2 linked regions of the Diaphorobacter ruginosibacter genome follow. The protein of the gene in region 2 interacts with the protein of the main gene of each other region in a pairwise test. Links are inferred from orthologs where the notes say so. Each region holds a gene or a part of one and is shown on either strand. Other genes may lie near its edges.

Region 1 (4,067 bases), 1.7 Mb from region 2 along the record:
CCGCAATCGGCCGACAGCGGACCTAGCTCAAGGGTCGTGGACGGCGGTGCGGCCTGTCCAGCGCAGGCTTGGCGAATCCCCAAAAAAAAGAAAGCCGCCTAGAGTCCATCACTCAGGCGGTTTTTGGTCTTGTGCGCAGCAGTCAGTTTCTCAACTTATGCTGCACTTTTCTCACTTTTTGCTGTCATCTACAGACAACCTCAAACATCAATATTCCCCGCCCTCAACGCATTGGTCTCAATGAAGTCCCGGCGAGGTTCCACCTCATCGCCCATCAGCATGGTGAATACGCGGTCCGCTTCGATCGCGTCGTCGATCTGCACGCGCAGCAGGCGGCGGACTTCGGGGTCCATGGTGGTTTCCCAGAGCTGCTCGGGGTTCATCTCGCCCAGGCCCTTGTAGCGCTGGCGGGCGGTGGTGCGTTCGGCTTCGCTGATGAGCCATTGCATGGCGCCGCGGAAATCGGTCACCTTTTCTTCCTTGGCCTTTTCGCCCTCGCCGCGGGTGGCCTTGGCGCCTTCGCCCATGAGGTTGCGGAAGATGTGGGCCTCTTCGGAGAGGGCGGCGTAGTCGGCACCATGCACGAAGTCCTGCGTGATGATGCTGCTCTTGATGTTGCCGTGGTGGTGGCGGCTGATGCGCAGGATGGGCTTGTCGGTGCGGGCGTCGAATTCGCCGGCCACGTCGGCGGGCACGCCGTTGGTGTTGAGCTCGCGCAACTTGGCCTGCAGTTGCACGGCGCTGGCCTCGGCGTCCTGCACGGTGTCGAGCTTGATCTCGACGCCGTCGGCGATCGCGCGCAGGGCTTCGGCGTCCATGAAGGCGGACAGGCGTTCGATGACCTGTTCGGCGTGCTGGTGCTTGCGCGCCAGGTCGTTGAGCTCGTCGCCCTGCAGCACGCGCGCGTTGGCGCCGCCGGTGGAGATGCTGGCGTTGTTCAGCGCCACGCGCAGCAGGTAGCTGTCGAGCGCGGAGGCGTCCTTCAGGTACAGCTCTTCCTTGCCGTTCTTCACCTTGTAGAGCGGCGGCTGGGCGATGTAGATGTGGCCGCGTTCGACCAGCTCGGGCATCTGGCGGTAGAAGAAGGTCAGCAGCAGGGTGCGGATGTGCGCGCCGTCCACGTCGGCGTCGGTCATGATGATGATGCGGTGGTAGCGCAGCTTGTTCGGGTCGAAGTCGTCCGAGCCGCTCTTGCCGCTTTCCACGCTGGCCTTGCCGATGCCGGTGCCCAGCGCGGTGATCAGCGTGATGATTTCATTGCTGGACAGCAGCTTCTCATAGCGCGCCTTCTCCACGTTCAGGATCTTGCCGCGCAGGGGCAGGATGGCCTGGAACTTGCGGTCGCGGCCCTGCTTGGCGGAGCCGCCAGCGGAGTCACCCTCGACGATATAGATTTCGCACAGCGCCGGGTCCTTCTCCTGGCAGTCGGCCAGCTTGCCGGGCAAGCCCATGCCGTCGAGCACGCCCTTGCGGCGGGTCATTTCCCGGGCCTTGCGGGCGGCTTCACGAGCGCGGGCGGCCTCGACGATCTTGCCGCACAGCATCTTGGCGTCGTTCGGCTTTTCCTCGAGGTAGTCGGTGAGTGCCTTGGCGACGATGTCTTCCACGGGCGCGCGCACTTCCGAGCTGACCAGCTTGTCCTTGGTCTGGCTGGAGAACTTGGGTTCGGGCACCTTTACCGACAGCACGGCGCACAGGCCTTCGCGCATGTCGTCGCCGGTGACTTCCACCTTGGCCTTCTTGGCGAACTCATTCTGTTCGATGTACTTGCCGATCACGCGGGTCATCGCGGCGCGCAGGCCGGTCAGGTGGGTACCGCCGTCACGCTGCGGGATGTTGTTGGTGAAGCACAGCACCTGCTCGCCGTAGCTTTCGTTCCACTGCATGGCCACTTCCACGCCGATCTCGGTGCCGGGGATGCCGCCGTAGGTTTCCGCGGGGCGCGAGCCGATGGCGTGGAACGCGGTGGGGTGCAGCACCTTCTTGGTGCCGTTGATGAATTCGACGAAGCCCTTGACGCCGCCGGCGCCCGAGAAGTCGTCTTCCTTGCCGGTGCGCTCGTCGACAAGGCGGATGCGCACGCCGTTGTTCAGGAAGGAGAGCTCGCGCAGGCGCTTGGCGAGGATTTCATAGTGGAAATCGTAGTTTTCCTTGAAGATCTCGGTGTCGGGCAGGAAGCGCACCTCGGTGCCGCGCTTTTCGGTCGGGCCGACGATCTTCATGGGCGAGATCTCGAAGCCGTCCACGACTTCGATGATGCGGTCCTGCACCTGGCCGCGCGAGAAGTCGATCTGGTGGATCTGGCCGTCGCGGCGCACCACGAGCTTGAGCTTGATCGACAGCGCGTTCACGCAGGACACGCCCACGCCGTGCAGGCCGCCCGAGACCTTGTAGCTGTTCTGGTTGAACTTGCCGCCCGCGTGCAGTTCGGTCAGCGCGATTTCCGCGGCCGAGCGCTTGGGCTCGTGCTTGTCGTCCATCTTCACGCCCGTGGGAATGCCGCGGCCGTTGTCGACGACGCTGATCGAGTTGTCGGTGTGGATGGTGACGACGATGTCGTCGCAGAACCCGGCGAGCGCCTCGTCGATGGAGTTGTCCACCACTTCGAACACGAGGTGGTGCAGGCCCGTGCCGTCGGAGGTGTCGCCGATGTACATGCCGGGGCGCTTGCGCACGGCCTCCAGGCCTTCGAGGATCTGGATCGCGCCTTCGCCGTAGCCTTCGCTCGGTGCGGCGGAAGGCGCGGGAGCTGGGCCGCCTTGGTTTGCGGTCGGCTCTTCAGGTGTGGGCTGCGTGTTCTCTGCGGTCATGGAGGAATGCTTTCTTCTCTCGATCAGCCGGTCAGCATCCTGCTTGGGGCAGGGAGACCGGCATTAACAATCTGTCGATATTTCAGTCAATCAAATGATCAAATGGCTGCCATTGCTCAAAAAACAAGCAATGGCAGCCTTGATGAATTGACGTGTAGATCAGTGCGTCAGTGGGGTTCCAGACCTCAGATACGCATGGGCATCACGACGTACTTGAAGTTGTCGTTGTCCGGAATGGTGAGCAGTGCGGAGCTGTTGTTGTCGGACAGTTCCACCTTGACCATGTCCTGGCTCATGTTGGTGAGCGCGTCGATGAGATAGCTCACGTTGAAGCCGATCTCGATGGTGTCGCCGCCATAGTCGATGTCCAGCTCGTCCACCGCCTCTTCCTGCTCGGCGTTGTTGGACGCCACGCGCAGCAGGCCGGGTTCGAGGTTCAGGCGCACGCCCTTGAACTTGTCGCTGGTCATGATGGCCGTGCGCTGCAGGCTGGCCAGCAGCGGTGCGCGGCCCAGCGTGATGCTGTTCTTGTGGTTGCGGGGGATCACGCGGTTGTAGTCGGGGAACTTGCCCTCGACCAGCTTGGTGACGAACTCCATGCCGCCGAACGAGAACTTTGCCTGGTTGTTGGCGAACTGCATCTCGATGGCGCCATCGGCGTCGGACAGCAGGCGCTGCAGTTCCAGCACGGTCTTGCGCGGCAGGATCACTTCCTGCTTGGGCACCTCGACGTCGAGCGTGGCGCTGGAGAACGCAAGGCGGTGGCCGTCGGTGGCGACCAGGCTCAGCGTGTTGCCTTCGGCCACGAACAGGATGCCGTTCAGGTAGTAACGGATGTCCTGCACCGCCATGGCGAACGACACCTGGCCCATCAGGTTCTTGAGCACCTTCTGCGGCACGCTGAACGCGGGGCCGAAGCCGGCGGCTTCCTGCACCAGCGGGAAGTCTTCCGCGGGCAGCGACTGCAGCGTGAAGCGGCTCTTGCCGCCCTTGAGGATGAGCTTGTTCTGGCTCGACTCCAGGCTCACGGTCTGGTCCGAAGGCATGGTCTTCAGGATGTCGATCACCTTGCGCGCGCCGACGGTGGTCGTGAACTCGCCGGTATCGCCGCCGAGCTCCGCCGTGGTGCGGATCTGGATTTCCAGATCGCTGGTGGTGAGCTGCAGGGCATTGCCTGTCTTGCGGATCAGCACATTGGCCAGGATGGGCAGGGTGTGGCGGCGTTCGACGATGCCGGACACCGATTGCAGTACTGCG
Region 2 (5,030 bases):
CCGAGCCTTCGCGCTTCTTGACTTCTCCCACGCGTTCAGCCACCAACGCGCGCTGGTTGAGCAGGGCGAGAAGCTGCTGGTCGAGGTTGTCGATCTGCACGCGGAGGCTGGCGAGATCCGGAGAGGCTTGCGGAGTGGTCATCGGAGCGGTTGTCTTGTCGTGTGTGTGGTATCGGGGTTGCCGCGGGCGTCGCGCGGCGCTTGGTGCTCGGCGCTTTGGGCGGCGGCACCAGGGGCGCAAGGATCAGCTGTGCTTCTGCGCAAATTCTCGCATGTAAGCGATGAGCGCCTCGACGCCGGCCATGGGCATGGCGTTGTACAGGCTTGCACGCATGCCGCCCACGGACTTGTGGCCCTTGAGCTGCAGCAGGCCGCTGGCCTTGGCGCCAGCAAGGAATGCGTCGTTGCGCGATTCGTCGTTCAGGAAGAACGGAATGTTCATGCGCGAGCGGCAGTTGGCCGCCACCTTGTTCACGTAGAAGTCGGAGGTGTCGATGAAGTCATACAGCGCCTTGGCCTTCGCCGCGTTGCGAAGCTCCATGGCGGCAACGCCGGTGGCATGGCCTTCGCGCTGTTCCTTGAGCCACTGGAACGTGAGGCCGGCAATGTAGATGCCCCAGGTCGGTGGCGTGTTGAACATCGACTGGTTGTCTGCAACCACCTTGTAGTCGAATGCACTCGGGCAGGCGGGCAGGGCGTGGCCGAGAAGGTCTTCGCGCACCACGACCAGCGTGAGCCCGGCTGGGCCCAGGTTCTTCTGCGCGCCGCCAAAGGCGAGACCCACCCTGGACCAGTCCACGGGACGCGAAGCCACATGGGATGAAAAATCGATGGCCAGCGGGGCATCGCAGCCCAGTGCCTTCAGATCGGGCAACTGCTGGAACTCCACGCCGTGGATCGTCTCGTTGGTGCAGGCGTGGACGTAGCTCGCGCCGCGGCTCAGTTGCCAGGTCGCGGGATCGGGCAGGGTGGTGAAGTGGCTGTCCTCGCCGGATGCCGCCGTATGCACCTCGGCAGCATACTTGGCAGCTTCCTTGCGCGATTTCTGGCTCCACGAGCCGGTCACCACGAAGTCGACGGTGGCGCCGCGCGAGAGATTCAGCGGCACGATCGCATTCTCGGCAAGGCCGCCACCCTGCATGAACAGGATCTTGAACTCGCTCGGCACGGCCATGAGCTCGCGGAAATCGGATTCCGCCTTTTCGTAGATCGAGATGAATTCCTTGCCCCGGTGGCTCATCTCCATCACGCCCATTCCGCTGCCGTGCCAATCGAGCATTTCGGCGGCGGCCGTTTTCAGAACTTCTTCGGGAATGGCTGCCGGACCGGCAGAAAAGTTGTATGGGCGATTCATCGTCAAACCTGAGAAAAGAAAATTGCAGCCTTCGCTGCAGGCACCGATGCGCTGGCCGGACTGTGCATCGGTGCTCCGGTTGGCAGCCGCCGGGCATCGCGGCTGCAGTGAGTGGCTCTGCTTCGTATGCTGCCTTGAGCGTGTCGACGATCTCAGCGCATGGAGATCGTCAACATGCTCTCAGGCCTCGCCGGGAGTGCTCTCGCCTTCCTCGCCGCCTTCGGTTTCTGCGGCATTGGCATCGTTCTCGACGATGCGCTGCAGGCCGCTGAGCTTGGCGCCGTCATCCAGCGAAATCAGCGTCACGCCCTGGGTCGCGCGTCCCATCTCGCGGATCTCGCCGACGCGCGTGCGCACCAGGACGCCCGTGTCGGTGATCAGCATGATTTCATCGTCGGTGCTCACCAGCGTGGCGGCAACCACCTTGCCGTTGCGCTCGGACTGCTGGATGGCGATCATGCCCTTCGTGCCACGGCCGTGGCGCGTGTATTCGCTGATGTGCGTGCGCTTGCCATAGCCATTCTCGGTCGCTGTCAGCACGCTCTGGGCGCTGGTGCTGCCTTCGCCGCCCTCGGTCGATTCGGCATCGGCCACGAGCATCGCGATCACGCTCTGGCTCTCGTCAATGTTCATGCCGCGCACGCCGCGTGCATTGCGGCCCATGGGGCGCACGTCGTTCTCGTCGAAGCGCACGGCCTTGCCACCATCGCTGAACAGCATCACGTCATGCTTGCCATCGGTCAGCGCGGCGCCGATCAGGAAATCGCCCTCGTCGAGGCCCACGGCAATGATGCCGGCCTTGCGCGGGTTGCTGAACTCGTCGAGCGCCGTCTTCTTCACGGTGCCCATGCTGGTGGCCATGAACACATAGTGGTCGGCAGGGAAGCTGCGGTATTCGCCCGTGAGCGGCAGCACCACGTTGATCTTCTCGCCGTCCTGCAGCGGGAACATGTTGACGATGGGGCGGCCGCGCGAGCCGCGCGAGCCGGCCGGCACTTCCCAGACCTTGAGCCAGTACAGGCGGCCCTTGTTCGAGAAGCACAGCAGGTAGTCGTGTGTATTGGCGATGAAGAGCTGGTCGATCCAGTCGTCTTCCTTGGTTGCCGTCGCCTGCTTGCCGCGTCCGCCACGCTTTTGCGAGCGGTACTCGGACAGCGGCTGGCTCTTGATGTAGCCCGAGTGCGAGAGCGTGACCACCATGTCGGTGGGCGTGATCAGGTCCTCGGTGGAGAGGTCTTGCGCGCTGTGCTCGATCTCGCTGCGGCGCGCGCCCAGCTTGGTCTGGCCGAACTCGGCCTTCAGCGCGGTGAGCTCCTCGCCAATGATGATGGAGACGCGCTCGGGCTTGGCCAGGATGTCCAGCAGGTCTTCGATGACCGCCATGACTTCCTTGTACTCGGCAACGATCTTGTCCTGCTCGAGGCCCGTGAGGCGCTGCAGTCGCATCTGCAGGATTTCCTGCGCCTGTGTTTCCGAGAGGCGGTAGAGGCCGTCCGCCTGCATGCCGAACTCGCGCTCCAGGCCCTCGGGGCGGTAGTCGTCGGCGCTCACCACGCCGCCGTCTTCGCGCGTGCGGGTCAGCATCTCGCGCACCAGCGTACTGTCCCATGAACGGGTCATCAGCTCGGCCTTGGCGACCGGCGGGGTGGGCGATTCACGGATGATGCGGATGAATTCGTCGATGTTGGCCAGCGCCACCGCCAGGCCTTCCAGCACATGGCCGCGGTCGCGTGCCTTGCGCAGCTCGAACACCGTGCGGCGCGTGACCACTTCGCGGCGGTGCTGCAGGAAGACGACGATCAGCTCGCGCAGGTTGCACAGCTTGGGCTGGCCGTCGACCAGCGCCACCATGTTCATGCCGAACGTGTCCTGCAGCTGCGTCTGCTTGTACAGATTGTTGAGCACCACCTCGGGCACTTCGCCGCGCTTGAGCTCGATGACGAGGCGCATGCCGGACTTGTCGGATTCGTCCTGGATGTGGCTGATGCCCTCGATCTTCTTCTCGTGCACGAGCTCGGCCATGCGCTCCTGCAGCGTCTTCTTGTTGACCTGGTAGGGAAGCTCGTCGACGATGATCGACTGGCGCTGGCCCTTGTCGATGTCCTCGAAATGCACCTTGGCGCGCATGACCACGCGGCCACGGCCCGTGCGGTAGCCTTCCTTCACGCCCTGGATGCCGTAGATGATGCCGGCGGTGGGGAAGTCGGGCGCGGGGATGATCTCCATGAGCTCATCGATCGTCGCCTCGGGGTTGCGCAGCATGTGCAGGCAGGCATCCACCACCTCGTTGAGGTTGTGCGGGGGGATGTTGGTTGCCATGCCCACGGCAATACCCGCCGAACCGTTCACCAGCAGATTGGGCAGGCGGCTCGGCAGCACCAGGGGTTCCTGCTCGCTGCCGTCGTAGTTGGGGCCGAAATCAACGGTTTCCTTGTCGATATCCGCCAGCATTTCATGCGCGATTTTCGCGAGGCGGATTTCGGTGTATCGCATCGCGGCAGCGTTGTCGCCGTCGACCGAGCCGAAATTACCCTGGCCGTCCACGAGCATATGGCGCAGTGAAAAATCCTGCGCCATGCGAACGATGGTGTCATAGACGGCACTGTCACCGTGAGGGTGATATTTACCGATCACGTCGCCGACGATACGGGCCGACTTCTTATAAGGCCGATTCCAATCGTTGTTGAGCTCGTGCATCGCAAACAGAACTCGCCTGTGCACGGGCTTGAGGCCATCGCGGGCATCGGGGAGGGCGCGACCGACAATCACGCTCATGGCGTAATCGAGGTAACTGCGTCGCATTTCCTCTTCGAGGCTGATAGGCAAAGTTTCTTTGGCAAACTGGGTCATGACAACTCGGACGACATCGGAAACGGTCATTTTAGGTGCAACGCCGTGTTGCGTGCTGGCAACATAACACGGGGTATTGCGCTTTTGTCCTACCGTTCGTAGCCCTCATCTGCAGACCAGAGGATGTTACGTATGGCACAATCGTTTCCAACGTTCTTAGTGATGGTCACTGACGACGTCCATGATTCGCAGCGCGGCTGCGGCTTTTTCCCCAAGAGGAGAACCATGAAGAAACTGAACAAAGTGGCGATGTTGTTGGCCTCTGCCGTGCTCGCTACATCTGCTGGCGCTCAAGTGAAGGCAGCTGATGGTGGCAAGGTTGTCGATAACTGGCAAAACGGTACTGGCGAGCTGGTCTGGAAGAACGGCACCAACGAACTGTGCTGGCGCGATGCCAACTGGACGCCTGCTACTGCAGCTGAAGGTTGCGACGGCGCTCTGCAAAAGGCTGTTGCTGCTCCAGCACCTGCCGTGGCCGCCCCAGCTCCTGCTGAAGCCGCCAAGCCTGCTCCGGCACCACAGCCTGCAGCTGCCCAGAAGGTGACCTACGCTGCCGACGCTTTCTTCGACTTCGACAAGTCTGTTTTGAAGCCAGAAGGCAAGGCCAAGCTGGACGACCTGGTCTCCAAGGTCAAGGGCATCAACCTGGAAGTCATCATCGCCGTGGGTCACACCGACTCCGTTGGTAGCGATGCATACAACCAGAAGCTGTCGGTTCGCCGTGCAGAAGCTGTGAAGGCGTATCTGGTGTCCAAGGGCATCGAAAAGAACCGCGTTTACACCGAAGGCAAGGGCGAGAAGCAACCTGTTGCAGACAACAAGACTG

What was found. Proteins that work in one complex are often made in the same cells at the same time.
Region 1: the proteins of gyrA (region 2) and gyrB interact in binary tests that used the Escherichia coli proteins (3 or more experiments, as listed by UniProt). The link is inferred for Diaphorobacter ruginosibacter from one-to-one orthologs.

The regions. Positions count from the first base shown.
Region 1 is NZ_CP060714.1:4,610,724-4,614,790, forward strand. The notes cover bases 1-3,187. They hold gyrB (DNA topoisomerase (ATP-hydrolyzing) subunit B), read right to left. Parts: upstream 2,811-3,187; coding sequence 201-2,810; downstream 1-200. Other genes in these bases: dnaN (DNA polymerase III subunit beta), read right to left, coding at 2,996-3,187. Outside these bases: more of dnaN, read right to left, coding at 3,188-4,067. UniProt on the Escherichia coli protein: DNA gyrase negatively supercoils closed circular double-stranded DNA in an ATP-dependent manner to maintain chromosomes in an underwound state.
Region 2 is NZ_CP060714.1:2,872,734-2,877,763, reverse strand. What follows is about bases 1,335-4,604. They hold gyrA (DNA gyrase subunit A), read right to left. Parts: upstream 4,205-4,604; coding sequence 1,535-4,204; downstream 1,335-1,534. Other genes in these bases: ompA (outer membrane protein OmpA), read left to right, coding at 4,430-4,604; serC (3-phosphoserine/phosphohydroxythreonine transaminase), read right to left, coding at 1,335-1,354. In the rest of the region: pheA (prephenate dehydratase), read right to left, coding at 1-142; more of serC, read right to left, coding at 245-1,334; more of ompA, read left to right, coding at 4,605-5,030. UniProt on the Escherichia coli protein: A type II topoisomerase that negatively supercoils closed circular double-stranded (ds) DNA in an ATP-dependent manner to maintain chromosomes in an underwound state.